3 regions of the Micromonospora sp. WMMD964 genome follow, and region 1 is predicted to be linked to each of the others. Evidence: riboswitches for the same ligand, from Rfam matches in the RefSeq annotation. Region 1 holds a riboswitch; each other region holds the start of a gene.
The links. Region 1 has a riboswitch for S-adenosylmethionine ahead of O7616_RS14750 (ABC transporter substrate-binding protein). Riboswitches for the same ligand answer to the same signal wherever they lie in the genome.

Region 1 (10,026 bases):
CCGCCGTCCTGCTCGGCCGGATCAGCGCCGGCGACGACGACATCGAGGACGAGCGGCACATCCTGCGCGGCATCGAGTGATCCGCGCCGGGCGGCTCACAGCCAGCCGCGCCGCTTGAAGATCAGATAGAGGGTCCCGCAGACCAGCAGCATCAACAGCAGCGCGAACAGGTAACCGAAGCGCCAGTGCAACTCCGGCATGTGGACGAAGTTCATTCCGTACACGGTGCCGATGAGCGTGGGAGCGAACAGGATCGCCGCCCAGGACGAGACCTTCTTCAGCTCCTCGTTCTGCGCGTAACTGGCCGCCGTGAGGCTCCGCATCTCCTCGTTCTGCTGCTGCGAGACGAGTGTGGCGTTGACGGTGAGGATGTTCTGCAACAGGTGCCGAAACCCGTCGACGCGTTCCACCACCTGGGTCAGGTGGTCGGTCACGTCCCGCAGATAGCGGCGCAGCTCCTCGTCCGTGTCGGCACCGCCCGCGCCGTCGGCCAGCGCGTCGAGCACCGCGAGCAGGGGTCGCGCGGCGCGCTGAAACTGGATCACCTCGCGGCTCAGGCCGTAGATGCGCCGGCTCGCGTTCGGGTCGCCGCCGAACACCTGGGTCTCGATCTCGTCGATGTCGTTCTCCAGCCCGGCCACGACCGGCGCGTACCCGTCGACGACCTGGTCGAGGATCGCGTACAGGACCGCCTCGGGGCCCCGGGCGAGCATCTGCGCCTCGACCTCCATGCGCCGCCGCACCGCGGCCAGATCCGGTGCCTCACCGTGCCGGACGGTGATCACGAAACCCGGCCCGATGAACAGGTGCAACTCGGAGAACTCGACCTCCTCCCGAAGGTCGTCGTAGCGGGCGGCGCGGAGCACCACGAACAGCGTCTCGCCGTAGCGTTCCAGCTTGGGCCGCTGGTGGGCGTTGATCGCGTCCTCGACCGCCAGGTCGTGCAGCCGGAATTCCCGCGCCAGCGAGGTGATCTGCTCGATGTCGGGCCGGTACAGCCCGATCCAGGCCATCGCGCCGTCCTGCTCCTGTAGGCAGCGGTACGTCTCGGCCAGGCCGGACGGCGACGCGAACCGGTGCCCGTGGAGGTAGACGGCGCTGTCCACCAGGCCGCCGGCGGGCGGAGCGGGCGGCTCCGTGGACGGTGGCACGCCGACAGTGGTCTCGTACTCGTCGAGTTGGCGACCGAAGCCACCACCCGGGCGGAAGCGACGGCCACCGACCATGCCCCTGTCCCCTCCCCGGTGAGGCCCGGTCCGGCACACTCCCGCCAACCCGGAGGCGCTGCTTCCCCGGTGTCCCGAGGGCGAAACCCGCAGTGGGGCGAGGTGGGTTCCGCGCACCGGCGGACGGGCGCGTCGCCCAGGGCGGATACTCACGGTGACCAGGGGCGGTATGACGGGGGACGCGCCGGTGGAGGTCGACGGACGCGCGGGCCGGCTGCGGGAGTGGCTGCTGCGTGCCGGCGCGGAGGAACCCGTGCAGCACCCGGGGCCGCACGGGCGTCCACCGGAGCACCGGCACCACCCCTGGTGGAAGGTGATGTGCCTGACCGGTGTCGACTACTTCTCGACGCTGGGCTACCAGCCGGGCATCGCGGCCCTCGCCGCCGGGGCGCTCTCGCCGGTGGCGACCCTGGTGCTGGTGCTGGTGACCCTGCTGGGCGCACTGCCGGTCTACCGACGGGTCGCGGCGGAGAGCCCGCACGGCGAGGGCTCCATCGCGATGCTGGTACGCCTGCTGAGCTACTGGCCGGGCAAGCTGCTGGTGCTGGTGCTGCTCGGTTTCGCGGCCACCGACTTCATCATCACCATCACCCTCTCGGCGGCCGACGCCACCGCGCACATCGACGAGAACCCGTTCTGGCCGAGCGCGCTCAAGGGGCACGAGGTGCTGCTCACGCTGCTGCTCGTGGCACTGCTGGGCGCGGTGTTCCTCAAGGGATTCACCGAGGCCATCGGGATCGCCGTCGTCCTGGTCGCGGTCTACCTGACGCTGAACGCGGTGGTGGTCGCCGACGCGCTGTGGCGGGTGGTGACGCACCCGAGCGCGGTCGAGGACTGGACCACCGCGTTGACCACCGGCCACGGCGATCCGTGGATGGTGGTCGCGTTGTCGCTGTTGGTCTTCCCGAAGTTGGCGCTGGGTCTCTCCGGCTTCGAGACCGGGGTGGCCGTGATGCCGAGCGTGCGGGGCGACCCGCGGGACACCGAGGCACGACCGCTGGGCCGCATCCGTGGCACTCGCCGCCTGCTCACCACCGCCGCCGTGATCATGAGCGTCTTCCTGATCACCAGCAGCGTGACGACCACGATCCTGATCCCACCGGAGGCGTTCCAGCCCGGCGGGCCGGCGAACGGCCGGGCGCTGGCCTATCTGGCGCACGCCCACCTCGGGGAGGCGTTCGGCACCGTCTACGACCTGTCCACCATCGGGATCCTCTGGTTCGCCGGGGCGTCGGCGATGGCCGGGCTGCTCAACCTCGTACCCCGCTATCTGCCCCGCTACGGCATGGCACCGACCTGGGCGCGGGCGGTCCGGCCGCTGGTGCTGGTCTTCACCGCGGTGGCGTTCCTGATCACGGTCGTCTTCGAGGCCAGCGTCGACGCGCAGGGTGGCGCGTACGCGACAGGGGTTCTGGTGTTGATCACCTCGGCGGCGACGGCCGTGACCCTCGCGGCGGTGCGGCACCGGCAGCGCGGCCGCACGATCGCGTTCGGCACCATCGCGGTGATCTTCGTCTACACCACGCTGGCGAACGTGGTGGAACGCCCCGACGGCGTCAAGATCGCGGCCTGTTTCATCGGCGGGATCATCGTGGTCTCACTGCTCTCCCGGTTGTCCCGCGCCTTCGAGCTGCGGGTCGACCGCGTCGAGCTGGACCCGGTGGCGACCCGGATGATCAGCGAGCGTGACGGACGACGGATCCGCCTCATCGCCCACGAGCCGGACGGTCGGGACGAGGCGGAGTACCAGGCCAAGCTGGCGCAGACCATGGCGGACAACGACTTCCCCGACGCCGGCGACGTGCTCTTCGTGGAGGTGCGGGTCACCGACCCGTCGGACTTCGAAACCGAATTGGTGGTGACCGGCCGCCTGGTCGGCGGCCAGCACTCGGTGCTCAGTGTGACCAGCTCCGCGGTGCCCAACGCGCTCGCCGCCCTGCTGCTGGAGATCCGGGACCGGACCGGTCGGCGCCCCCACATCTACTTCGAGTGGACCGAGGGCGGCCCGGGCCGCAACGTCCTGCGCTACCTGGCGTTCGGGCAGGGTGAGATCGCCTCCGTCACCCGGGAGATCCTGCGCCGCCACGAGCCCGATCCGCGCCGACGGCCACACGTGCACGCCGGCTGACCGGAGTGCCGGCCACCCGTCTCCCCTGGTGAGCGTGGTCATAACGACTGGACGACCCACCCGTGCCTGCTGCTAGCCTCGGCGCAGGTCATGAGCGCCAGCGCGAAGCCCCGGCTCGCTGGCCGGCAACCCTCCTCCGCGGTGGGGTGCCCCGGGTGAAGACCAGGCACCGACAGGACGTCGGTGCAAGCGTGGCCTGGCACCCAGGTCAGCACAGACCCGGGAGAACCATGCGCATCCTCAGCACCGCCCCGCCGACCGGCATCGCGGACGTCCGCGTCGGTCGCCCCTCGCCGGCACTGATCCGGCGACGGCACGTGGACATGATGCGAATGTGCAGCGCCGCGTGTCGTCGCGGCAGCACGCACTAGCGCAGCACTCCTCCCGAACCTCCCTCACCGGTACGCCCATCGGGCGCACCGCCGGCGACGCACGTCCCGTGCGTGCCGGTACGCGACCTTCTCGGAGACACCCGTGCGACTTCTTCCTGCCCTGACCCGTGCCACCGCCCTGGGCGCAGCCGCCGTCCTGGCCGCCACCGCGCTCACCGCCTGCGGCGGCGACAGCTCGTCCGACAGCGGCGCCAACCCGTACGGCCTGGCGCAGCCGGGCGTGCTGCGGGCCGGCACGCTCACCGACGCCCCGCCGAACGTGTACCTCAAGGACGGCAGGTTCACCGGCTTCGACAACGACCTACTGACCGCCGTGGCCGGCAAGCTCGGCCTCCGCGTCGAGTTCGTCGGCACCGACTTCTCGGCGTTGCTCTCCCAGGTCAACAACCACAAGTTCGACGTCGGCAGCTCCTCGATCACCATCACCGAGGCACGGAAGAAGACCGTCGACTTCGGCAACGGCTACGACTTCGGCTACTTCGGTCTGGACGTCCCGGCGGGCTCGCCGATCACCGGCTTCGACCAGCTCGCCGGCAAGCGGGTCGTGGTGGTGCAGGGCACCGTGCAGGACGACTACGCCACCGGCAAGCAGCTCGACCCGGTGCGGGTGCCGGACTACAACGGCGCGATCAACCAGCTCAAGGCCGGCACCGCCGACGCGTGGATCGCCCCGGCGGAGATCGGCGAGAAGTCGGCCGCCGACAGCAACGGCAAGATCACCGTGGCGGCCAAGCAGCTCAGCCCGGCACCGACCGCGTACGCCGTCGCGAAGGGCGGCGACGAGCTGCGCGAGGCGCTGAACAAGGCTCTCGACGAGGTCATCGCGGACGGCACCTGGAGCCGGTTGCAGGCCCAGTACTACCCGGGCCGCCCGATCCCGGCGGACTTCAAGCCGGGCAGCGGCGCGGTCACGCCGTCGGCGGCCACGTCAGCCGCGCCGTCGGCGTCGGCCGCCTCCTGAGCGGTGACGAGCGAGCAGGACGGTAGGAGAGGCGACCGATGGATCCGTTGAGCACCCTCTGGGAGACGTTCTTCGACCTCGACGCGATGCGCGAGGCGCTGCCCGAGATGCTGACCGTCGGGTTACCGAACACGCTGATCCTGGCGGTCTCCGCCGCCCTGCTCGGCTCGGTGCTGGGCCTGCTGCTGGCCGTCGCCGGGATCTCCCGCAGCCGGTGGTTGCGCTGGCCGGCGCGGGTCTACACCGACGTGTTCCGGGGGCTGCCGGCCGCGGCGACGATCCTGCTGATCGGCGTCGGGCTGGCCCCGCTGGGCATGCAGGTCTGGGGTCCGGACCCCTACCCGTTGGGGATCCTGGCGCTGTCGCTGATCGCCGCCGCGTACATCGGGGAGATCTTCCGCTCCGGCATCCAGTCGGTGGAGGCCGCCCAGTTGGAGGGCGCCCGCGCGCTCGGCTTCTCCTGGAGCGACTCGATGCGGCTGGTGATCATCCCGCAGGGCGTCCGGCGGGTCCTGCCGGCCTGGGTCAACCAGCTCATCGCGCTGATCAAGGACTCCAGCCTGGTCTACTTCCTCGGCCTGGTGGCCAGCCAACGGGAGCTGTTCCGGATCGGGCAGGACTACGCGGCCACCACCGGCAACGAGTCCGCGCTGCTCCTGGCCGGGCTCTTCTACCTGGCGCTGACGGTACCGCTGACGCACGTCGTCAACTGGATCGACAGGCGGCTGCGCCAGGGCCGGCCGACCGCCGCGCCGACCGACGAGGACGACGACCTCCCGTTGCCCGCCACCGTTCAGGGAGACCGGCGATGACCACCGACACCACCACCTCGGTCAGCCTCGACGTCCGCGACGTGCACCTCGCCTTCGGGCCGAACCGGGTGCTGCGCGGCGTCGACCTGACCGTGCCACGCGGCGCGACGGCCTGCGTGATCGGCCCGTCCGGGTCCGGCAAGTCCACACTCCTGCGCACCATCAACCGACTGATCGAGCCGGACCGTGGCGACGTGCTGTTGGACGGGCGCAGCGTGCTGGGCGACGACCCGGACGGCCTGCGGCAGCGGGTCGGGATGGTCTTCCAACAGTTCAACCTGTTCCCGCACATGAGCGTGCTGCGCAACGTCACCCTCGCGCTGCGCCGGCTGCGCAAGCTCGGCGAGGACGAGGCGGAGGCCGTCGCCCGGGCCCAACTGGACCTGGTGGGGTTGGCGGCCAAGGCCGACGCACGACCGGCGCAGCTCTCCGGCGGTCAGCAGCAACGGGTGGCGATCGCCCGGGCGCTGGCGCTGCGGCCCGAGGTGATGCTCTTCGACGAGGCCACCTCGGCGCTCGACCCGGAGCTGATCAAGGGTGTGCTCGGGGTGATGGCCGACCTGTCCGCCGCGGGCATGACCATGGTGGTGGTCACCCACGAGATGGGCTTCGCCCGGCAGGTCGCCGACACCGTCGCCTTCATGGACCGGGGAGTCGTGCTGGAGGCCGGGCCGCCCGAGGCGGTCTTCGAACGGGCCGAGCACCCCCGGCTTCGCCGGTTCCTGTCCCAGGTGCTCTAGCCGCCACGGCTCCCAGTTGCCCTGAGCCGCCACGGCTCCCCGGTGCCCTGAGCCGCCACGGCTCCCAGTTGCGCTGAGTCGCGACGGCTCCCCGGTGATCACTCGTCGGGTCCACGCCCCAGCAGCCGGATCTCCTCGTTGTCCAGGGCGGCCTGAAGTTCCTGCAACACCAGGTCGTCGATCTCCCGGTTGTCGCGCAGGCGGGTGACCTCCCGACGCTTGTGGGCGAGGACCCGCAGGCGCAGTCGACGTTCCAGGCGGCGCTCCTCGGCGGTGCTCCCCCCGCTCTCGTCGAGGTCCTCCAGGTGCCGCTGGTACTCGGCCTGCAGCCGACGGACCGACTCCTCCTGCGCGCCGACCTCGGCCGCGACCTGCGGCAGGGCGGCGAGGCCCGCCTCGGTGGCCCGCCGTCGGGCGTGCCGGGCCTCGTCGACGCGTTCGGGGTCGCCGACCAGCCCCGCCCACCGCACCACCAACGGCAGGGTGGTGCCCTGCAGCAGCATGATCAACACGATCACCAGCGCGGTGACGAAGATGATCAGGTCGCGCTCGACAACCGGTTGACCGTCGACGGTCACCGTCGGGACGGCCAGGGCGGCGGCGAGCGACACCGCGCCCCGGAATCCGGACCACCCGGCGACGGTTCCCACCCGCCAGGCCGAGGGCCCCTGGCTCGGGTCCATGATCCGGCGGCGTCGCAGCCTCGCGATCTGCGCGGTGAGGTAGACGAAGAACAGCCGGGTGCCGATGACGACGAGCGTCACCACGAGCACGATCACCAGAGCACGCCCGGGCGAGGTACTGGTGATGCCCCGCACCGCGCGGGGTATCTGCGTGCCGAGAAGGACGAACAGCCCACCGTTGATCAGGAACGTGGACAGGTCCCAGAACGCGAACGCCAGCACCCGGGACCGGGCGCGGATCACCCGTGGACCGGCGTAGGACAGCACCAGACCGGAGACCACCACCGCCAGCACACCGCTGGCGTGCACAGCGTCGGCCAGCAGGAACGCGGCGAACGGCGTGAGCACGCTCAGCGCGCCCTCCCGAAGCGGGTCGTCGAGCCGTTTGCGGACCAGCACCACGGCCGCCCCCACCAGCACACCGGCCAGTACGCCGCCGACGCTGGCGCCGACGAACTCCTCGCCGATGCCCAGCACGCCCGGTTCCGCGCTGTGGACGAGCAGACCCACGGCCACCGCGAAGACCACCAGGGCGGTGCCGTCGTTGATCAGACTCTCGGCGTGCAGGGTGGTGAGCAGCTTTCGGGGCAGCCGTTTCGCGAGCCCGGTGACCGCCGCGGCGTCGGTCGGGGCGAGGACCGCCCCGAGCACCCAGGCGGCGGCGGGGTTCACCCCGAACGCCTGCGCGGTGAACGACACGGTGACCAGGGTGAGCACCACCAGCAGCACGGCGAGTGACCCGATCACCGGGAGGTTGGCCCGGATCTCGCGCAGACTGATGGTGAGGCTCTCCCGGTACAGGATCGCCGGGAGGAAGATCAGCAGCACCAGGTCGGGTTCCAGTGCCACGTCGGACAGCGGGGGCGTCAGGCCGAGCAGCACTCCGAACGCGATGAGCAGGACCGGCGGGGCCACCCGGTACCGTCCGCCGAGCGTGGTGCCGATCAGGACGGTGACGCCCAGCACCACGATCATGACGAGCGCCTGCACGGCGTACCCCCTTGATCGTCGCCGGCGGTGGACGCGCCGGTGGTTCCATCTGACCGCACCCACCGGCGGGTTCCGAGGGGAATCGGCAAGTAGCCGTGGGCGGCGGTCAGCGGGTCGCGGTGGCGGCGCGGCCCCGGGCGGTGACCGCGCGGGCGACCCGGCGATGAGCTGCCGACTCCTCCTCGCGGCCCAGCGCGGCCGCCAGGGCGGCGAGGTGCCCGGCCACCGGGCCGACGGTGAGCACGCCGCTGCCGGCGGCCAGTTCCTCCGCCGCCGGCGACAGTTCGACGTAGACCCGTTGCATCGTGTCCCGGTCACCGAGGGCACGCGCCGCCTGGCCGACGAGGCAGAGCCGCGCCTCCCGCAGAAGGTCGTGCGGCCCGTCCGGAAGGGCCGACAGGGCCGCTGCCGCGGCGTCCCGGTCGCCGTCGGCCAGCAGCAGCAACGGCCGGATCCACGGCTCGTGCGGCCCCCAGTCCAGGCCCGCCCAGTCGGTCCCGCCCGGGCCGGGGAGCGGCTGGTCGACACCGTCGGCCCCGTCGTCGACGGCGTCGGCCAGCCGGAGGCCGAGCAGCGCGAGCGGAAGCAACCCCCGGGTCAGGCCCGGCATGCCGTCGGCGGGCAGCCGGCCGGCCGCTTCGCGGTAGGCGTCCGCCGCCGCGGCCGACTCGCCGTCGAGGGCCCGGCGCAGTGCGGCGAACCACCTGGTGAAGACGGCGACCAACGGCAGGTCGTACCGCTCGGCGAGGCGGTCGGCGGCGCGGGCGTGCTCGTCGGCGGCGGGCCGGTCGGCCAGCGCGCAGTACGCCTGGACCAGGACGAGGTGGCCGAGCACCTCGAAGGTCACCAACCGGTGCCGGGCGGCGAGGTCGACCAGCTCGACACCGATCCGGGCCCGGTCGGCCGCCAGACCGACGCGCTGGAAGGTGTGCATGAAGCGGGCGTTGAGCGCGAAGGCCAGCAGCCCGGGGTCGCCGATCGTCCGGGCGATCGTCTCGGCCTCGGACGCCGCCCGGCGACCACTGTCGGTGGTGGTGCCGCGCAGCTCCAGCGCGAGGGTGCTGAGCAGTCGGCTGCGCCGGGCCGAGCCGGTCGGACCGAGAGCGGTCAGGGCCAGCTCGGCGGCTCGGACGATGTGCCCGGAGAGCCTGTCGTCGTCGTTGCGCGTCCAGACGGCGGGTACGTCGAAGCCGGCCAGCACCTCCTCGACCAGCAGCGGGTCGCCGACGGACTGGGCGGTGGTGATCGCCTCGGCTCGTCGCCCCCGCGCCTCGGCCAGCCTCCCGGTCACGGCCAGCGCGCGCCCCAGTCCGAGCAGCGCGGTCAGCCGTTCGCGCTGCTCGACACCGCCGGCGTGGTCGTACGCCTCGATCACCTGCCCCCACAGGCGGGCCGCCTCGTGCGGGTTCCCACCGCGCTCGGCCTGCTCGGCGGCGGTGCGGGCGTAGGCCCCGGCGCGACCGGCAGCGGCCCGTCCGCCCGCGCGCAGCAGGTGGTACGCCATCGCGGCGGGCTCGACGGGGTCTCGTCGTCGCAGCTCCTCGGCGATGGCGGCGTGCCAGGCGGCCCGGCGGGGTGTGGACAGGTCGGCGTAGAGCGTGTCGCGGACCAGGATGTGGGTGAAGCGCAGCCGCCCGTCGGGCTCCCGCTCGGTGAGGAAGCCGGCCTGCAGGGCGCGGTCGACGGCGTCCAGCACCATCGCGGGATCCCCCGCCAGGGAGGTGAGGACCTCCAAGTCGAGATCACGGCCGAGCACGGCGGCCTGCCGCAGGACGGTGCGTGTCGGCGTGGGTAGCTGGGCCAACCGGTGTCGGATCACGTCGCGTACCCCGGGCGGCACCGAGGCCAGTGCGGCCTCCCCCTCGCTCGCGTACAACTGGGCCAGCTCGCGGACGAAGAACGGGTTGCCGCCGCTGCGATCGTGGATCAACCGGGCGGTGGCCGGGGCGAGTGCCGGGCCGACGACGGCGCGGGCCAACTCGCCGGTCGCCGACGCGGACAGGCCGCCGAGGTACTCCCGGGTCGGCTCCAGCCCGGCGACGCGGGCCAGGGCGGCGGTCAGCTCCGGGCTGATCTCGGTGGCCCGGTAGGTGC
Region 2 (10,026 bases), 2.6 Mb from region 1:
GGGGGTTCGGCGCCGTAGACCGAGGCGCTCGGCGGTGCGGTCGGGCCCGGCACGGCCGGCGACGCCACCCGGGCCCCCTCCGACACGTCACTCAGCGTGCCCTCGTCGGCCTGTGCCGACTCCTGTCGCGACTGGTAGGCGCGGCGAAGCCGCCCGCGTACCCGCTCGAAGCGGCTCAAGCGCACCTCCTGGCAGAAAAAGCTGGTCCGCCCACGACGACAGGTCGGCCAGCATACGTTCCCTGCCGACACCGTAGGGCAGTTCCGCCACACATTGCCCCGGCCACCACCGGCGTAACCACCGGCAGCCCGCCGTCGGCCACACGGTAGCGTCTGCGGCGTGACCGCCGACAACGATCTCGACGCCGGCCTGCCGATCCGCCTGCTGCACGACCGCGTGCTGGTCCGGATGGAGGGCAGCGAGGGCGAACGTCGCTCCACCGCCGGCATCGTCATTCCGGCGACCGCCGCCGTCGGCAAGCGCCTCGCCTGGGCCACCGCGGTGGGCGTGGGCCCGAACGTCCGCGCCATCGTCTCCGGTGACCGGGTGCTCTTCGACCCGGACGACCGCTCCGAGGTCGAGCTGCACGGTCGCGGGTACGTGTTGCTGCGCGAGCGCGACGTGCACGCCGTGGCCGCCGAGCGGGTCGAGAACGACTCCACCGGCCTCTACCTCTGACGCACCCTCCCCCTGCCGTGCACCGTTTGCCCCGCCGCACGACGGGAAGCCATCCGGCGACCGTGGCCCTGGGGAGGGACGATGCCGGTATTCGTGAAGAAGCTGTTGACCTGGGGCTTCGTCGCGTTCCTGATCTACTTCGTGGCCTTCCGGCCGGACGGCGCCGCCCAGATGTTCCGGGCGATCGGGGCCGCGTTGATCGCGATGTTCCAGGGCTTCGGCGACTTCCTCACCTCGCTGATGACCTGAGCCCCGCTGATGTGCAGAGCCCCGCTGATGTGCGGAGCCCCGCGATGACCTGAACCGCCGGACGAGGCCGGCGGCCGTCAGTGGTGAGCGGGGGGCCAGGGCGCGGGCGGCCGCAGGCCGGGCCAGCCGGGCGGGGCGTAACCGACAGGTGGCGGGGCGGGCGTCAGCACCACCGGAATCGGCACCACCGGCTCGTCCGGCGCACTCACCGGGCGCTGCGTGCCGTCCGGGAAGCGCAGGTGGTAGCGGCTACCGTCCCAGAGCCCGGCCGGGGCCTGCGGGTCCCGACCGACGAACACCGACCGGTAGGCGCTGATCGCGTCCAACAGCTCCCGCTCCTCCCGCGCCGTCCGTTCCTGGTCGGCGGCTTTCCGGTCCAGGCCGCGCAGCGTGCCGTCGCGCAGCAGGGCCAGGCGGGTGGCGGCGGACTGGTAGCCGCGCATCGCCCGCACCCCGGCGTCGCCGGCCACCCGGCGCGCCCAACTGCGGGCCGCGTGCCGCCGGCCGAGGCTGCTCAACGCGGCCACCTCGGGCGGGCTCAGCCAACCGGCGCGTACGTAGTCCGGCAGGACGCGCTCGGTGAGCCGTCCCTCCCAGGCGCGCAACCAGATCGCCAGCCCCACCGTGCCGAAGAAGACAGGCACCATCAGGCCCAGGAAGCCGTACAGCATGATCACCGCCTCGCCGGTGGCCTGGGTCAGCGTGGGCAGCAGGTTCCACGTGCCGTGCAACATCATCGCCAACAGCAGGCCGGCGATCGGGGCGAGCACCCGCACCCGCCGGTCCGCCGTCCGCGCCGCGATACCCAGGCCGAAACCGGTCATCGAGGTGAAGAGCGGATGGGCGAACCCGAACAGCAGGATCCGCAGGATGAAGATCGCGATGACCTGCTGGATGCCGGTCGCCGGGCCGTACCTGTCGACACCTGACGCGTAGCCCAGCCCGCCCAGGTAGAGGATGTTCTCCACCATCGCGAAGCCGACCGCGGACAGCCCGCAGTAGACCAGGCCGTCGGTGATCCCGGACCACTCGCGGCGGCGGAACACCAGCAGCAGGATCGGGCCGAGAGCCTTCGTCGACTCCTCGATGAACGGCGCCACCAACACGCCGGTGAGCGCGGACGGCAGCCCCCAGTCGGCGAAGCGGCCTGCCGCGAAGTCGTTCACGGTGAGCGAGGCGGCGGTGGAGACGAACGCGCCCCAGGCGAAGCAGAAGATCAGATACTTCAGCGGCTCGGGCTCGTACCGGTCCAGCCAGAGGAAGCAGGCGACCAGCACCGGCACCGGCAGGATGGCGGCGGCCACACCGATCAGCAGGGCCTGCAGGCCGAGCGACTGGCCCAGCGTGAAGACCATGAACACCGCGCAGGCGGCGATGAGCAGCACCACCCCGGCCAGCGCCAGGAACCGCCGCCAGCCCAGTCGGCGGCGCGGCATCCGGGGCGCCTCGCCGACGGACGGGGCGCTGGGTGCGGGCGGCGGCGACGGCAGCTGCGAACCGGGCGGGGTGTCGGCCATGCGGTCAGCGTAGCCATCCGCCGCCGACTGGTCCGGTCGCATCGGTTGCCGCTATGCTGCCGGCAGGTCACGAGTGCCAGCGCGAAGCCCCGGCTTGCTGGCCGGCAACCCTCGTCGAGTTCGCGGTGGGGTGCCCCGGGTGATGACCGGGCCCAGCCCGATCGGTGTGCTGGGCAAGCGCGGACCCCGTCCCGACAGTGCACCCGGGGTCCCTGACCCCGGAGGTCCCGGCGTGTCCGTCACTCTTCTCCCCTCACCCTCCACCCATCTCGACGCCGCGCCCGAGCCGGCCTCGTCGGGGCCGCTCGACGTCCTCGGCGTACCGGGTGAGATCAACCTGGATTACGCCGCCAGCGCGCCGTGTGCGCGGGCCGCCGCCGACGCGGTGGCCGAGCTGCTGCCGTGGTACGCGAGCGTGCACCGTGGGGCGGGAGCGTTGTCCCGACGCTGCACCCTCGCCTACGAGCAGGCCCGGCAGACGGTGGGTGACTTCTTCGGTGCCCGCGCCGACGATCACGTGATCTTCACCCGCAACACGACCGACGCGCTCAACCTGCTGGCGAAGGCCCTTCCGGCCGGCACGACCGTGGTCACCTTCGCGGGTGAGCACCACGCCAACCTGCTGCCCTGGCCGCGCGGCTCGGTGCGGCTGCCGGTGCCCACCGACCCGGACGCGGCGGTACGCGACCTCGCCGCCGCCCTCACCGAACTGCGCCGGGGCAGCAACCCGGCGCTGCCGGTGCTGGTCGCCGTGACCGGTGCCAGCAACGTCACCGGGGAACTGTGGCCGGTCACCGAGCTGGCCCGGGTGGCGCACCGGCACGGCGCCCGGATCGTGCTGGACGCCGCGCAGCTCGCTCCGCACGCCCCGGTCGACCTGCTCGCGCTCGACGTCGACTACCTGGCCGTGTCCGGCCACAAGCTGTACGCGCCGTTCGGTGCGGGCGTGCTGATCGGCCGGACGGACTGGCTGGACGCCGCTCCGCCCTACCTGGCCGGTGGCGGCGCCACCAGCCGGGTCGGACCGGCGACCCACGACGTGACCTGGGCTACCGGGCCGGCGCGGCACGAGGGCGGCACACCGAACCTGCTCGGCGCGGTCGCGCTGGCGGCCGTGTGCGCGGCGCTCGACGACGCCGACCGGGCCGCGCTGGCCGCTCACGAGCAGGCGCTGCTGACCCGACTGCGGACCGGCATCGCCGCTCTGCCGCACGTCGTGGAGCTGCGCACCTTCGGCCCGGACGCGCCCCGCGTCGGGATCGTCTCGTTCGTCGTCGTCGGCTGGGACTCCAGCGACGTGGCCGCGCGGCTGGCGGCCGAGCACCACATCGGCGTACGCGACGGGCTGTTCTGTGCCCACCCGCTGGCTCGACGTCTGCTCAGCGAGGCGGCGGCGCGTACCGGTCGACCGGACCTGCCGCCCACCGCGCTGCGCGCCAGCGTCGGCCTGGGCAGCACGGCTGCGCAGGTGGACCGGCTGCTGACCGCGCTCGCCGAACTGGGCTGAGGGCTCAGCCGACGGGTGGGGCGGTGGGCGGTTTCGGCGTCTCGTCGGGCTTGGCCGGCTCGGCGACCGGCCGCTCCTGCTCCCCGAAGGCGGTGCGGATCCAGCGGTTCGCCTCCTCCTGCTCGATCCCGGAGGCCACCAGCAGGTCGCTCGCGGTGGTACGGATCTGGGCGACCACCACGCTGCCGGAGAAGCCGACCCCGGCGCCGTACGCCCGACCGGCCTCGCTGACCGCCCGCAGGGACCGCTCCCGGGCCTTCTCCGGCTCCTCCCCGGCAGCGAACTCGTGTTTGAGCAGCCGGACCGACTCGGCGAGGTGAGCGATCGCGTCCGGCATCGAGTCGGGTACCGGTTCCTCGTCCTCGACGAGGGTGACCGACCGGCGGATCAGGGTGCCGCTGTTCCGCATCGCCCGGTCGATCGGGTCGGCCGCCTCCGCGTAGTGGGTCAGTTCGTCGCGGCGGTGCCAGCGGGCCGGGGAGAGGATGGCGGTCTCCTTCGCCCCCTCGATCGCCTCGCCCAACGTGGCCAGCTCCTCCTTGTTGTCGCGCAGCCGATCCAGTGCCCGCTGGATCTCGGCGCGGTCCCGGCCGCGTAACCCGTCCGCGGTGACGTCGAGCTGGGTGGCGAGCAGGTCGAGCGCCGGCCGGGCGGCCCGGTTGATCACCCGTAGTGGGTTCAGCGGTAGCAGCAACGCCGTGACCACGAGGGCCACCCCGCCACCGAGAAAGGCGTCGACGAACCGGGGGATCTCCAGGTTCTGGGTGGAAGGGCTCAGCGTCACGATCAGCACCGCCGTGGCCGCCGCCTGGATGACGATGGCCACGCTCGCCCCGGCGAAGATGGTGAGCAGGATCGCCACCGTGACCACCAGGCCGAGCTGCCAGGCCCCGGTGCCGAGCAGGTAGATCAAGAGGTCGCCGACGGCCACCCCTACCCCCACCCCGACGATCAACTCGATGGTCCGGCGGAACCGCTGGCCCACCGACGCGGCCAGGGTGCCGACCGCGGAGATCGGTGCGAAGACCGGTTGCGGGTTGCCGAGCACCTTGTGCGAGATCAGGTACGCGATTCCGGCAGCCAGCCCGGCCTGCAGGGCCAGCCCGCCCGCCATCCGCACCCGGTGCAGACGGTCGTGCAGGGTGGCCCGGCTCCGATGGCGCAGTTGCTCGGTCGCCTCGGCGATCCGGGCACCGTCGATGTCCACCAACCCGTCACGCAACGCGGTACGTCGCACCATCGGCTGTCGCTTGTCCCGGGCCACGGCCATGGGCGCGACTACCCGTGGTGGGCGCGCTGAATCCTCAGTTCCCACGCGTCACGGGCGGATACGGCAGACTCGGGCGGTGGTTGATCTACTCGAGCGATGGCGAGCAGCGGTACGAGGCGCCGGCGCGAGTCCGGACGCGTCGTCCGCCCGGGCCGGGGAGCAGTTGCTCGGTCGATGGCGCGAGCCGCACCGGCACTATCACACGGTGGCCCACCTGACGGCGGTGCTCGACGTGGTGGACGAGTACGCCGACCTCGCCGACCGGGTCGACCTGGTGCGGTTGGCGGCCTGGTTCCACGACGCCGTCTACGACCCACGGGCCGCCGGGTACGCCAACGAACGCGACAGCGCCGCGTTGGCCGACGAGGTGCTCGCCGGACTCGGGGTGCCGGCGTCCGCGGTCGCCGAGGTGCGTCGGCTGGTGCTGCTCACCGCCGGGCACACCGTGGCACCCGGCGACGGGGACGGCGCGCTGCTCTGCGACGCGGACCTCGCCGTGCTGGCCGCGCCGCCGGCCACCTACGAGCGGTACGCGTCGGCGATCCGCCGGGAGTACGCCCACGTGCCGGATCCGGCCTTCCGGGCCGGGCGAACGGCGGTGTTGACGAGTCTGCTGGCCCTGCCCGCACTGTTCCGGCTGCCGTCGCTGGCCGCCCGCTGGGAGGAGCCCGCCCGGGACAATGTGCGCCGCGAGCTGGCCGCGCTCAGCGAGGAGCCGGAGGGCCTGGGCTGACCAGGTGCTTCGGGCGACGCAGCCCGGCGGTGCGGAGCAACCGGACCAGTTCGCGGCTCGGCACCACCTGCGCGCCGAGCCACACCGCCGCCGCGAACCGGTCGGCCGGGATGTCGTAGTGGTCCCTGTCGAAACCGCGCCGGGGCGCGCCGAGCGTCTCGGCGAAGGCGTGCAGCTCGGCGTACGAGACGTCACTGATCAGGTGCGACCACAGCCGACCGCGCCACGGCCAGGCAGGCCGGTCCAGGTAGAGCATGGTGCCCAAGCTATCCCGCGCAGTCGATCATGTTGATGATCGCCGGCCGGCGACCTAGCCTCGGCTGCATGGCCCCCACCGATCTCCTCGACGACCTGCGCGACGCGCTCGGCGACGACGCCGTGCTCACCGACCCGGACCTGCTGCGGATGCACCAGCGGGACGAGGCCGACCTGTGCGCCGCCGGCACCCCGCTCGTGGTGACCCGCCCGCGCAGCACCGAACAGGTGGTCGCCGTGGTGCGGGCGGCGGCGCGACACGGCGTACCGGTGGTGCCGCAGGGCGCGCGGACCGGGTTGGCCGGCGCGGCGAACGCGGTGGACGGGGCGGTGGTGATCAGCACCGTCGCGATGGACGAGATCCGGGAGATCGACCCGGTGAGCCGGATCGCCGTGGTCCAACCCGGTGTGGTCAACGCGGCGCTGGCCGGGGCGGTCGCCAAGCAGGGGCTCTGGTACCCGCCGGACCCCGGGTCCTGGGAGTCGTCGACGATCGGCGGCAACGTGGCCACCAACGCCGGTGGCATGTGCTGTGTGAAGTACGGCGTGACCACCGAGTACGTCCTCGGCCTGGAGGTGGTGCTCGCCTCCGGTGAGGTGCTGCGCACCGGCCGGCGTACGGCCAAGGGGGTTGCCGGCTACGACCTGACCCGCCTCTTCGTCGGCTCGGAGGGCACCCTCGGCGTGATCACCGAGGTGACCGTGGCGCTGCGGCCCGCACCGGCCGACTCGCTGACCCTGGTGGCGGTCTTCCCGTCCACCGCCGCGGCGGGGACCGCGGTGGCCGAGATCGCGGCTCGTGGGCTCACCCCCAGCCTGTTGGAGCTGCTCGACCAGACCCACCTGCGGGCGATCGAGGCGTACCAGCCGATGGGGCTGCGCACCGACGCTCAGGCGCTGCTGCTGGCCGCTGCGGACACCGGCACCCGGGCGGCCGACGACCTGGCCGGTCTGGCCGCTGTGTGCGAGGCGGCCGGCGCCGACGAGGTCTACGCGGCCACCGACGCGGTGGAGGCGGCGGCGCTTCTCCAGGCCCGGCGGCTGGCGCACCCGGCGATGGAGAAGTTCGCCGCCGACGCGTACCCGGGCGGCAACGGCGGTCTGGTGATCGACGACGTGGCGGTGCCGCGTGGCTCGCTCGCGGCGCTGCTGGACGGAGTGGCCCGGATCGCTGCGGAGTGCGAGGTGCCGATCGGTGTGGTGGGGCACGCCGGGGACGGCAACATGCACCCGAACATCGTGGTCGACCGGGCCGACCCGGCGAGCGTGGAGCGCGGTCGGCGGGCGTTCGACGAGATCATGCGGCTCGGCCTCGACCTGGGTGGCACGTGCACCGGCGAGCACGGCGTGGGGCTGCTCAAGAGGGACTGGCTGGCCCGGGAGATCGGGCCGGTCGGCGTCCGCGTGCACCAGGCGATCAAGTCGGCGCTCGACCCGGCCGGTCTGCTCAACCCGGGCAAGGTGCTCTGACCTTCGCGGTCAGCCGTTGACCTCGGCCGACTCGGTCAGCCCTTGACCTCGGCCGGCTCGGTCAGCCCTTGACCTCGGCCGGGGTCGCCTGGGTGAGCAGCAGCAGGATCTCACCGGCGACCGGCGTGCGTTCCTCACCCGGGCAGTCCTGCGAGGTGATCAGCCCGGTCGAGGTGATGAGACTGGACGTCAGCGCGTCGATGCAGGTGGTCCGGTAGCGCCGGGCCTGGTCGGTCTCGTCGGCCAGCGACGGGTTGGCGAGCAGCACCTGGAGCCGTTCGGTCAACTCCGGAGCCAGGGTGCCCCGGGAGGTCACGCCGTCGCCGGCGCAGTCGAGGCACTGCCAGGCACCGTTGCGCTCGACGCTGAGGGTGCGCAGTGGGCCGTCCTCGCCGAGCCGTTGCACCAGGCTGACCTGACCGGCGGCGACGGTGGTGGGGATCTCCAACTGCGACCCGCCTCCCGCCGCGGCTCCGGTGGGTTGCGCGACGGTTTCACCCGGCTCGTCGCCGTCGAACAGCGAGCACCCGGTCAGGGCACCGGCGAGCGCGACGGCGAGGAGGGGTGTGAGCAGACGAGGGCGCGCGCGGGGTAGCACGCGCGGAAACCTACCCCACCGTAGGTAGCGTTCGAAACCACCATCCGGGTCGGTATCGATGGTTACCCATTGGTAACGTCGCAATTCGTCATCGAGCGGACGTGCGTAGCTCCGCCTGATCGTCGTCGCCACCACGATCGGCCGCGTAACCCCGAACGTCCGGGGCACCGAGCCGAGCCGCGTCCGCCGCCGCGTCGTCCGGCATCAACTGGGACTGCCGCTCCGCCTCCACCCGAGCGCGGTAGTGCTCCACCTCGCGGGCCCGGGTCGCCGCGTCCCAACCGAGCACCGCGCCCATCAGTTCGGCGGCGTGATCCGCCGACTCCAACCCCCGATGACTGGTCTCGAACGAGATCCGCGTCCGGCGGGTCAGCACGTCCTCCAGGTGCAGCGCACCCTCGGCCCGCGCCGCGTACGCGACCTCGGCCGCCAGATACTCCGGAGCCCCGGCCAGCGGAGACGCGAGCAGCGGATCGGCGTCGACGAGCGCCAGCAGGTCCAGGGTCAGGCTGCCGTACCGCTCCAGCAGGTGCTCCACCACGCCCACCGGGACGCCGTGCCGGCGAGCCAGGTCGGCACGGTCCCGCCACATCGCCGGGTACCCGTCGGCGCCGAGCAGCGGCAGGTCGGCGGTACGCGACGGGCGGGTCCCACCGAGCCGACGGGCCGCACGGTCGACCACGTCGGAGGCCATCACCCGGTACGTCGTGTACTTGCCCCCGGCCACCAGCAGCAACCCGAGCATGGGCTCGAAGACCGCGTGCTCGCGGGACAGCTTCGAGGTCGAGTCGGCCTCCCCGGCCAGCAGTGGCCGCAGCCCCGCGTAGACGCCCTCGATGTCGGCGGTCGTCAACGGCCGGTCCAGCACCGTGTTGACCTGCTCGAGGAGGTAGTCGATGTCGCTCGCGGAGGCGGCCGGGTGGGACCGGTCCAGCCGCCAGTCGGTGTCCGTGGTGCCGATGATCCAGTGCCCGCCCCACGGGATGACGAACAACACCGACTTCGCCGTACGCAGGATGAGCCCCGTCTCACCGGTGATCGCCGAGCGGGGCACCACCAGGTGCACCCCCTTGGAGGCGCGCACCCGGATGCCGGGCCGCAGCCCCACGTCGTTGAGCATCCGGGACATGTCGTCGCTCCACACCCCCGTCGCGGCGATGACGGTGCGGGCGTGCACCTCGAACTCCGCGTTCGGTGAGCCGGCCGGCGCCTCCAGGTCGCGTACGCGGACACCGGTGACCTCACGTGCCTGCCGGATCAGCCCGACGGCACGGGCGCTGCTCACCACCGTCGCGCCGAGGCTGGCTGCGGTGCGGGCCAGGGTGACCACCAGGCGGGCGTCGTCGACCTGCCCGTCGTAGTAGCGAATCGCACCGGCCAGCGCGTCGGCCCGCAGACTCGGGAAGATCCGCCGGGCGCTCTCCCGGGTCAGGTGCCGATGCAGTGGCATCCCCCGACCGCCGCCGAAGAGCCCGGCGAACGCGTCGTACGCGGCCACACCCGCGCCGTAGTACGAGCGGCGGAGAACCCGAGCCGGCAGGTCGCGCAGGCCCCGCCCGGCCGGCAGCGGCACCAGGAACGGCACCGGGCGCACCAGGTGCGGCGCGAGCCGGGTGGCGAGCAGCCCGCGCTCGGTGAGCGCCTCGTGCACCAGGTGGAACTCCAACTGCTCCAGGTAGCGCAGGCCACCGTGGATGAGTTTGCTGGACCGGCTGGAGGTGCCGGCGGCGAGGTCGCGCGCCTCGACGA
Region 3 (10,026 bases), 2.6 Mb from region 1:
AGGCTGATCAGCAGGGTCCACCCCCACAGCCCGAGCGCCCGACGGAGGCCGTAGCGCAGCGCGGCGTCGAGGCCGGCCGGTTGACCGGCTGCCTGCCGGGTGATCACCCAACTGCCGGCGGCCCACCCGACGGCCTGCACCAGGCCGATCACCAGACTCCCACCGACCAGCACGGCCAGGAGACCCGCCAACTCCGCGACGAAGTTGTCCGGCAGCGCCGCTGTCGAACTCGTCTCGACCTCGGCAGCCCAACTCGCCGACGGGTCCAGCCCGAGCGAGATCACCGACAGCACCGCCGCGGGCAGCACCTGGGTCAGCAGCATGATCGGCACCAACTGCCGCCAACCCCGGCGCAGCGCTCCCCCGCACCTGTTGAACCAGCCACCGATGCCGAAGCCGGGCGGCGTGACGAGGGGGTCGTTCGGGTCGAACCCGTAGCCGGGCGGATACCACCCGGCCGGCGGCCCCGGATACCACTGCTGCGCGCCGTACGGACCCGCGCCGGGTGGGTAACCCCCGGTGGGCGGGAACACCCAGCCCTGCGGCGGCGGACCGCCCGGCCCCCAGGTGCCCGGCGCAGGGTCCCACCCCGGCGGTGGGCCGGCCGGCTGTACGTGCTCGCCACCCGGCGGAGGACCGCCCACACCGGGTTGGCCCTGGGTCGGGTCGGACGGGCCCGGCTCACCTGGCCCGGAGGGTGGGGTGGACGAGGGTGGCTGGTCGGTCATGAACGCTCCTCAGCATCGGCTGGAACGGTTCACGATCTTCCCGGTTGCGCGCCCGTGCCGCTGCCCCGACGCGCGGGGCCGCTCGGTACGGGAGATTCAGCCGATGACGCGTACGTGTTCCGCCTGCGGACCCTTCTGGCCCTGCGCGATCTCGAACTCGACCCGCTGGCCGTCCTCCAACGCCTTGTAGCCGTCCATCTCGATCGCGGAGAAGTGAACGAACACGTCCTGACCGCCGTCGACGGCGATGAAGCCGTAACCCTTCTCGGCGTTGAACCACTTCACGGAACCCTGTGCCACGGTGCCACTTCCCTCACTCTGTGCGGCGTTGCCGGCCTGGCGCACGGCACAGCCGGACGCCATCGGAGCACCGCCTCAGCAATCGACGACGGCCATTGAAGCGGTGACCGAAATCGCACGCTACACGAGGAGTGACGGCCGTGCACGACCGCAAATCGGGCATATTCCAGCGCGGCCCGACGACGTCGAGGAACCCGTTTCCCGATCCACCGGATCGGCGGCGATGGATCCTGGCGAAGGGGCAGGCCGACCCCCCAAGCAACGGCCCGAGAGGCGTGACCAGGAGCCCCGTCCGCCCTGTGGTAGGCATGCGGACATGACCACCGACACCGGCTCGCCCGTCCTGCGCCAGGCGGAGATCCGCCGAGTGCGGCCGACGGACGCCGCCCGGATGCGGGCGCTGCGTCTGGAGATGCTCGCCGACGCACCGCTGGCCTTCCTGGAGACGATCGCGGACGCGGCGGCCCGGTCCCACGCCGAGTACGCCGCACGGATCGCCTACACCTCCGCCGGCCCGAACAACGCGCAGTTCGTCGCGGACCCGGGCGGCGGCCGGCTGGTCGGGCACGCCGGCGGCACCACCACTCCGGACGAGGCGGGGCTGACCGTCATCTACGCCGTGTACGTCACGCCCACCTGGCGGGGCAGCGGCCTTCTCGGCGAGCTGATCGACGGCGTCGCGGCCTGGTCGCGGGCCTGCGGGCGACCGGAACTGCTGTTGGAGGTGGTGGTGGGCAACGACCGCGCCTACCGCGCCTACCAACGGCTCGGCTTCGAGGACACCGGCGTACGGGTCCCCCACCCCAACATCCCCGCGATGACCGAGCTGCAAATGCGCCGCCCAGCCTGAGCCGCCCTCCCCCGTCAGCGACCGGTGATCAAGAGGTTTGCGTCAGGAATCGCGCTGATCCTGACGCAAACCTCTTGATCACCTCGGGGGTCGGGGGTCGGGCGTCGGGGGTCGGGGGTCGGGGGGTCAGGCTGGGCGTCGGGACTGGACGATGCGGAAGCGGTTCGCCACATAGGCCCCGTCGGTCAGGGCCGCGTTGGCCGCCGCGTTGGCGCCACTGCCATGGAAGTCGGAGAACGCCGCCGACTGGTTCACGAAGACCCCGCCGGTGAGGTTGCAGGACAGGTGCACACCGACCTCGACAGCCACCGCCTCGGTGGCGTCGAGCACCGACTCGTCGGTGGAGTAGACCCCGGCGGTGAGCGCACCCTTCTCGCCGACCGTCCGGCGCAGCAGCTCCAGACTGTGCGCGGTGGAGTCGGTCGCGATGACGAACGAGATCGGCCCGAACCACTCCCGGCCGTAGGTCTCCGCGTCGTCCGCGGCCAGCTTCACGATCGCCGGGGTACGCACCACCGCGTCCGGGAACGCCGGGTGGGTGACGGTCTGCGACTCCAGCACCGGGGAGCCGACCTTCGTCACGTCGGCCAGCCGTTCCAGCACCCCGTCGTTGACGATGGCGCCGGTCAGCTCCACGCCCCGGGCCGGGTCGGCGGTGAGCTTGGCGACCGCGGCGGCGATCCCGCCGGCCACCTCGTCGAAGCTCTTGTGCCCCTGGTCGGTCTCGATGCCGCCGGTCGGGATGAGGATGTTCTGCGAGGTGGTGCACATCTGACCGCTGTAGAGGGTCAGCGTGAAGCCGAGGTTGCGGCACATGCCGGCGAAGTCGTCGGTGGAGTCGATGACGACGGTGTTCAGACCGGCCTTCTCGGTGTAGACCGACGCCTGCCGGGCGTGCGTCTCCAGCCAGTCGCCGTACTCGGTCGAACCGGTGAAGTCGACGATCTTGACGGCCTGGTGCAGGGCCAGGTCGCTGGCGAGCTTCTCACCGGGGGCCTCGGCCGCCAACATGATCAGGTTCGGGTCGAAGCCGGACTCGGCGAGCACCTCCCGGGCGTACTTCACGGTGATGGCCAGCGGCAGCACCGCCCTCGGGTGCGGCTTGACGATCACCGGGTTGCCGGTGACCAGCGAGGCGAACAGCCCGGGGTACGAGTTCCAGGTCGGGAAGGTGTTGCAGCCGATCACCAGCGCCACCCCACGCGGCACCACGTGGAACGTCTTGGTCATCCGCAGCGGGTCGCCCTTGCCGGCGGCCTTCTCCCAACCGGCGGTGCCCGGGTGCCGGGTCATCTCGGAGTACGCGTACGCCAGCGCCTCCAGGGCACGATCCAGCGCGTGCGCGCCACCGGCCTGGAAGGCCATCACGAACGCCTGCCCGCTGGTGAACTGCACCGCGTTGGCCAGCTCGAAGATGTGCTTGTGCAGCCGGTCGAGGATCTCCAGGCAGACACCCACCCGGGCCTGCGGACCGGCGTCGCGCCACGCGGGCAGCGCGGCCGAGGCGGCACTCACCAGCTCGCCCGGTCCGGCGTGCGGGTACCGCACCGCCAGCTCCACCCCGAAGGGGCTCGTCTCGGTGGCGACCCGCTCGCCGGTGCCCGGCTGGTCGAGCGGGAAATCACCACCGAGGTACGCCTCGAAGGCGGCCTTACCGTCGGCGGCGGCGGTCTCGCCGTACACCCGGGGGCTGGGAGATTCGGGATAGGCGGACCAGTAGCCCCGCTCCGTGATCGCGGTCAGCGCACGGTTGAGGGTGTCGGCGTGCCTCTCGTACAGGGGATGCGGGGTCTCCGTCATGCCCGCCATCATGCATGACGGACGTCCGCGAGCAGTAGCGCCGATACCCGTCAGAGGGTGAGCTGCCAGTCGGTCCAGGCGTCCACCGGGCGGAAGCCGAGCTGCTCGTTGATCGCCACCATGTAGCTGTTGCTCGCCGCGTTCCAGGTGTCGATCACGCGGACCGCCGGTTCGTGGGTGAGCAGGTGGTGCAGGTTCTCGGCCTTGGCGATCAGGCCGAGCCGGTGCCCACGGTGGGCCGGGTCGACGATGGTGATCTGTTGGTACGCGTGCCAGTCGGCGGAGGCGCCCACGTCCAGCAGGGTCCAGGCGACCAGTCGACCGGACGCCTCGTGTCGCATCCCGAGGTGGTAGCGCCGACGGCCCCTGGCGTCCAGGGCGCGCTCGTTGCCACGGATGCGGTCGGCGTCGACCTGCTCCGGTTCCCACTGCACGTCGCCCATGGGCGCGTCCATCATGAGCCGGCCGTCCAGGTAGGCGATGTCCGCGACGTACTCCTGCGGGGTTGTTCCCTGCCAGCAGACCGAGTGGTAGCCCTCGGCCCGGGGTCGGGCCTCGGCCAGCGCCGCGCGCAACGCGACCCGGTCGATCCCACCGACGTCGAGTCGGCGACGCACCTCGGCCAACGCGGGTCGGGCGCCGGTGGCGGCGGCGAACGCGTCCCCCGCGGCCGACCGCGCCGGCCCGTCGGGCAGCGCGGAGACGGCCATCGCGACGACCCGCTTGCGACCGTGTTCACGGAGCAGACGCACCGCGTACTCGTGCAGCGCCCGGCCGACGCCCCGCCGCCGTAGGTCGGGGTGCACCACCAGCTCGACGGTGGCGTTGTCGGTGTTGTCCAACTGGGGCAGGTCGAGCTGGAGGTACCCGGCCGGCACACCGTCGAGTCGGGCCAGCGCCCAGAGCGACCGGGTGCCGGGCATCGGGGTGTGGACCATTGCGTCGAAGCGTCGCCGGCAGAAGGGTGGGAAGTCCGGCAGGTCGGCGTCGTTGGCCGCCGACCCGACCCGGTACGCCTCGTCGATGCCGGCCCGGTCGGTGCCGTCGAACGACGTGATGGTGATGCTCATGCCGCTGAGCGTGCACCCGGGAAAAGCGATCGGGCCAGCGAATTACTCGCTGGCCCGATCGAACGTGGTCGGGAGGGACACTCGCACAACGCCTCCGGCGTTGGGTCGTAAGAACTTCAAAAGTCTTCGGCGAAATGCCCTCCCGCACGGAGCATCTTGCGCCGTCCGGTTCCTGCCGTCAAGTCCGTAGCGGCGGGTTTTCCACACTCACAGCGAAAACCCAGTTACCCGGCGGATCGCCCGCCCTCCGTCCGGGCGGTCCGCGCTCAGCCGAGTAGACCCGCGTCGCGGGCGGCCCGCAGCGAGGGCTTGATGTGGTGGGTCGGCCCGACCTGACCGGCCACCGCGTCGATGGTCTTCAGACCCTCGCCGGTGTTGAACACGACGGTCTCCTTGGTCGGGTCCAGCCGACCGGACTCGACAAGCTTGCGCAGCACCGCGACGGTGACGCCGCCCGCGGTCTCCGCGAAGACACCCGTCGTACGGGCCAGATCGCGGATACCGGCCCGGATCTCGTCGTCGTCGGCGTACTCCATCCAGCCGCCGGTGCGGCGGACCGCCTCCAGGGCGTAGAGGCCGGCGGCGGGGTCACCGATGTTGAGCGACTTGGCGATGCCGGTGGGCTTGACCGGGGTGATCGTGTCGGTGTCGGCGTGCAGCGCCACGGCGATCGGGTTGCAGCCGGCCGACTGCGCGCCGAAGACCTTCCAGCCCCCGGCCGGTGCCTCGACCAAGCCGATCTCCACCAGCTCGGAGAACGCCTTGTCAATCTTGGTGAGCAGCTCGCCGCTGGCCATCGGGATGACCACCTGCGCCGGGATCCGCCACCCGAGCTGCTCGGCCACCTCGTAGCCGAGCGTCTTCGAGCCCTCCGCGTAGTACGGCCGGACGTTGACGTTGACGAACGCGGTGTCCTCGAACTCGTCGGTCTCCACCAGCTCGCCGCAGAGCCGGTTGACGTCGTCGTACGAGCCGTCGATGGCGACCAGCTCACCGCCGTAGACGGCGGTGGTGATGACCTTGCCCTGTTCCAGGTCGCTGGGGATGAAGACCACCGAGGGCACTCCGGCGCGGGCGCCGTGCGCGGCCACCGAGTTCGCCAGGTTGCCGGTCGACGCGCACGCGAACCGGGTGAAGCCCAGTGCCCTCGCCGCGGTGAGAGCCACCGAGACGACCCGGTCCTTGAAGGAGTGGGTGGGGTTGGCGCTGTCGTCCTTGACCCAGAGCGGCGCGGTGATGCCCAGCTCGGCGGCGAGGTGCGGGGCCGCCACCAGCGGCGTCAGCCCCGGGTCGAGGGTGACCCGGGTGCTCGGGTCCTGACCGGCGGGGAGCAGTGCGGCGTACCGCCAGATGTTCTTCGGCCCGGCCTCGATCTGCTCCCGGGTGACGGTCGCCAGGGCGGCGGTGTCGTACTCGACCTCCAGCGGGCCGAAACACTCGTAACAGGCGTGCTGGGCCGCGAGCGGGTAGCGCGCCGAACAGGCACGGCAGACCAGGGCGCGGGCGGGGCTGGCGGAGGTGTCGATGCCGGAGGCGGCGAGCGTCGACGTCATGTCGAGAGTCCTCTCATCTTTCCCCGCATCGCACGGTGCGGCGGGGACGGAATTGGCACCTGCCCCGCCTGTCGCTCAGCGGTGAGCGCGCGGGGTGGTTGCCGGGGCGTCGTCGGGCCGTATCCCTCAGCCCCTCTGGATGAGGTATGCAGTTGTGCCGCCGAGTCTAGGACAACGCTGTCCGCCCTAGCTACCGCCGATCCCAGCCAGTGGGTCAGCGAGCGCTCACCGCCTCGCGGTCGGTCACCGCGATCGGATCCGTCACCGCGCTCGCGGCGGGCAGCGACGAGGCCCGGGTCCGGGGACGGTTGGCCAGGTTCGCGGCGACCAGCGCGGCGATGGTGACGGCGGCACCGACCAGCTCGACCGGCTCCGGACGGTAGCCGCGGGCGATCTGCACAGCGAACGTGGTCACCGGGACCAGGTTCATGAACAGCGCGGCGTTGGCGGCTCCGAGTCGCTGCACTCCGGTGTTCCAGGCCAGGACCGCGATGACGGCTCCCACGATCACGGCGTACGCCAGCTGTGGGGTGACCGCCACCAGGTCGGCGGCGGCCGGCGCGTGCTGCCGGCCGACGGCGTCCGCGCCGATACTCACGGCCAGCATGGCGGCGGTGCCGGCGAGCGCGGTGAGCGTGGTGAAGCGCAGTGGCGACCACGTGCCGAAGCGGCTGGCGCCGTGCGTGTAGATGCCCCAGCCGAGCACCGCGCCGATCATCATCAGGCCGCCGAGACCGAACTGACCGAGCCCGGCAAGGCTTCCGCGCGTGATCACCAGGCCGACGCCGAGGAGCGCCACCAGGGAGAGACCCAGCAGGAGAGGCTTCGGGCGTACGCCGTCACGGGCCCACCGGACCAGCTGGGTGATCACCGGGGTGGTGGCCACGAAGAGCGCCACCTGCTGCGGAGCGGCGTGTTCGAGCGCCAGCCCGGTGAGCACGTTGAAGCCGGCGAAGCCGACCACTCCGAGCACCACCACCTCGACCGTCCGGACGCCGGGCCGCAGCGCGTCGGCACCCTCGCGGAGCAGCAGGATGGCGACCAGGACGACGGCGGCGAGAAGGTAGCGGGCGGTGGTCAGGTTGAGCGGGTCGACCCGGTTCAACGCGCTGGCCAGGACCGGGAACATCACCCCCCAGCCGAGGGCGGCGAGCAGTGGGTAGGCGGCGGCGCGGGGTCGCATCGGCAGCTCCAATGTTCGAGTATCGTCGAACCAACGACACCGACCCTAGGAGCTTGTTCGACTGTTGTCGAACAACGGTTACACTGGTCACATGGAGCCGCACGAACCCGACCTGAGCGCCGTACCGGTCACCGCCGTGCTGGCCGCACTCGCCGACGACGTGCGGCTGCAGATCGTCCGGGCGCTCGCCGAGGGCGGCGAGGCCGCCTGCGGAAGCTTCGACTTCGGCGTCTCCAAGGCGACTCGCAGCCACCACCTCAAGGTGCTCCGCGAGGCCGGCCTCACCCGCACCCGCGCCGCCGGCACGAGCCGCCTGGTGCGGCTCCGCCGCGACGAGCTGAACAGGCTCTACCCCGGCCTGCTGGACGCGGTCCTCACCTCCCGCCCGCCGGGCTGACCGCCCCCCCACCCACCGGCGTCACCGCCGCGCCCGACGGGGGACCACCTTCTCGCGCGCCCTTTGGAGCTGAATCGTTTGCGGCATCGGGCCGGACGGCCGCCCTCGCTCCCCAAACCCGCACGCGCCGCCGGAACCGCCTCGTCGAGGCTCCGGCGACGCGCGGCACGGGTCTGCTCAGACGGACACCGGGCTGGGCTCGGCCACCGAGGACGGCAGTGCGTCGGCGCGGCGTCGGAAGAGCAGTGCGTCAAGCGCCCACGGGCCGGAACCGAGTGCGGCGACCAGCAGGAACGACCAGCAGAAGAGGGCCGACAGTTCGCCCCCGTTGTGCAGTGGCAGCAGATGGTCCGGCTGGTGCACGACGAAGTAGGCGTACGCCATCGAGCCGGACGCCAGGAGCGCGGCGGGTCGGGTGAACAGCCCGACCAGCACCAGGGCGCCGCAGACCAACTGGATCAGCGCCGCCCACCAGCCGGGCCAGGTGCCGACCGGTACCGCTTGGCCGGTCATGGGGTTGCCGCCGAACAACCCGAAGACCGAAGTCAGACCATGCAACGTGAACAGCAGACCGATCACGATGCGGAACAGGGAGAGGGTCGGCCCGCCGAGCCGAGAGACGTTCATGGGTACCTCCATCGAAGGAACGGATCTCTTCAATGTGAGGCATGAAAGTATCGAAGCTTATAAATTCCTTGCTAGTGGGAAAGTCCCCGGTCGGAATGTACCGGCACCTGGGGCCTCGCGTCGAGCACCCGCAACGCCATAGCCGGACCGAATGCGCCCCTGAGCTGCGCAAATAGTCCAATCATGGTGAGCCAGCCGCCGTGGGCACGCTCCCACACTGTGGGTGCGGCCCGTTTCGCCCACCTTCCACGCGGGCCTGGTGCAGCTCTAACCCGCGATGAGGTGTCTCGCGAGTCATGCGACCTGGCTCGCTGAGATGGCGTCGCGCTCGAATTGGCGCTGCGCCACTCTCTCGGCCACGTGCTCGCCATCGACTTCGGCGAGACGACGCTCAGCGAGGAAGACCGGCAGTTCCTGCGTACCCGGGTCTGCTGCGACACCAGGCTCGACGGGACCGGCCGCTGCGGACGCTCGGCCGACCACGACGGACCCTGTCTGGCACCGTGACACGGGCCTCGGCAGCTGGAATGGCTCGGACTCGCCTCGGCCGCCGGTTCTCAGCCCGCCCGGTTCGACGCTCTCGAGATCATCCAAGCCCTGCAAGCGTAAGCATGCGAGTGATGCCCTAAACGATTCAGCTCGAAAGGCGGGCCGGGACGGCACGCCAGCGGATTAGGGGCAGTGTCACCGCCCCGCTTCCGGGGCAGCTCAACAGGCCCCGACCAGACGACGGCAGGTCTACCAACAGCGCTGCTGCGGGGGCCAGGCAGCGGTGGGACACCTCGATGGGCGAGGATCGACAGATGATCTCCAGCCATGTGGCAGCACGGCGACGGGCCGGCGCGGCGGTCGCGACGGCGCTCCTGCTCGCCGCCTGCACCACCGGCGACCATCGCGGTCAGGGTGGGGACCCCACGGGCCCGCCACCGACCGCGCCGAGCGGCACCCCGTCCGCCGGTGGTGTGCCGCTGGCGGAGTGCCCGGAGTCCGGGGTCCAGATCCGGTCGACCGGATCGGACGCCGCGATGGGCCTCCGCGCCCTCGGCCTTGAGCTGGTCAACTGCGGCGGCCGCCCCTACCAGCTCAACGGGTACCCGATCCTGCACGTGTTCGACGAGCAGCGCGAGCCGATCATGCTGCGGGTGGTCAACGGCGCCAAGGAGATCACCTCGGGCTTCGACCAGCCGGCCCGGCCGGTCACCCTCGCCGCCGGGGAGCGGGCCACCGCCGTGGTGCTCTGGCGCAACCTCGTCACCGACTCGACTGTGGTCGCCACGAACGGGGAGTACCTGACGGTGGCACCGGCCGCCGGCCGACCGGCGGTCGAGGTCGACCCGGACGGGCCGGTCGACCTCGGCAACACCGGACGGATCGGCGTCAGCGCCTGGAAGAAGGCCGACCCGTCCACGCCGGTGCCGACGCGTCCAGCCCCGCCGCCGGCACCGAGCGCGGTGCCGTCGTCGGTGAGCCCGCCGGACGGTCGGCTGTGAGCGCAGCGGCTACGACGTGATGTCCTTG

Region 2: linked by a shared signal. The riboswitch ahead of O7616_RS02815 (aminotransferase class V-fold PLP-dependent enzyme) and the one ahead of O7616_RS14750 (ABC transporter substrate-binding protein) in region 1 are both predicted to bind S-adenosylmethionine.
Region 3: linked by a shared signal. The riboswitch ahead of thrC (threonine synthase) and the one ahead of O7616_RS14750 (ABC transporter substrate-binding protein) in region 1 are both predicted to bind S-adenosylmethionine.

What each region holds. Positions count from the first base shown of each region.
Region 1 covers NZ_CP120860.1:3,170,709-3,180,734, reverse strand. Annotated here, with positions in the region: gene O7616_RS14765 (hypothetical protein) at 1-80, shown strand, start outside; gene corA (magnesium/cobalt transporter CorA) at 96-1,226, opposite strand; gene O7616_RS14755 (amino acid transporter) at 1,396-3,354, shown strand; SAM riboswitch class IV at 3,441-3,552, shown strand; gene O7616_RS14750 (ABC transporter substrate-binding protein) at 3,829-4,707, shown strand; gene O7616_RS14745 (amino acid ABC transporter permease) at 4,746-5,519, shown strand; gene O7616_RS14740 (amino acid ABC transporter ATP-binding protein) at 5,516-6,259, shown strand; gene O7616_RS14735 (Na+/H+ antiporter) at 6,358-7,932, opposite strand; gene O7616_RS14730 (AfsR/SARP family transcriptional regulator) at 8,039-10,026, opposite strand, start outside.
Region 2 covers NZ_CP120860.1:592,564-602,589, forward strand. Annotated here, with positions in the region: gene O7616_RS02795 (AI-2E family transporter) at 1-179, opposite strand, end outside; gene O7616_RS02800 (co-chaperone GroES) at 340-678, shown strand; gene O7616_RS02805 (hypothetical protein) at 760-927, shown strand; gene O7616_RS02810 (PrsW family intramembrane metalloprotease) at 1,005-2,486, opposite strand; SAM riboswitch class IV at 2,510-2,630, shown strand; gene O7616_RS02815 (aminotransferase class V-fold PLP-dependent enzyme) at 2,776-3,951, shown strand; gene O7616_RS02820 (FUSC family protein) at 3,956-5,191, opposite strand; gene O7616_RS02825 (metal-dependent phosphohydrolase) at 5,298-5,954, shown strand; gene O7616_RS02830 (DUF4031 domain-containing protein) at 5,926-6,210, opposite strand; gene O7616_RS02835 (FAD-linked oxidase C-terminal domain-containing protein) at 6,279-7,679, shown strand; gene O7616_RS02840 (hypothetical protein) at 7,741-8,277, opposite strand; gene O7616_RS02845 (glycerol-3-phosphate dehydrogenase/oxidase) at 8,366-10,026, opposite strand, start outside.
Region 3 covers NZ_CP120860.1:609,374-619,399, forward strand. Annotated here, with positions in the region: gene O7616_RS02870 (hypothetical protein) at 1-728, opposite strand, end outside; gene O7616_RS02875 (cold-shock protein) at 825-1,028, opposite strand; gene O7616_RS02880 (GNAT family N-acetyltransferase) at 1,345-1,878, shown strand; gene paaN (phenylacetic acid degradation protein PaaN) at 2,005-3,678, opposite strand; gene O7616_RS02890 (GNAT family N-acetyltransferase) at 3,729-4,748, opposite strand; gene thrC (threonine synthase) at 5,015-6,301, opposite strand; SAM riboswitch class I at 6,312-6,447, opposite strand; gene O7616_RS02900 (DMT family transporter) at 6,516-7,484, opposite strand; gene O7616_RS02905 (helix-turn-helix transcriptional regulator) at 7,576-7,881, shown strand; gene O7616_RS02910 (DoxX family protein) at 8,059-8,508, opposite strand; partial or broken gene O7616_RS02915 (hypothetical protein) at 8,833-9,015, shown strand; gene O7616_RS02920 (DUF4232 domain-containing protein) at 9,312-9,998, shown strand; gene O7616_RS02925 (ABC transporter permease subunit) at 10,008-10,026, opposite strand, start outside.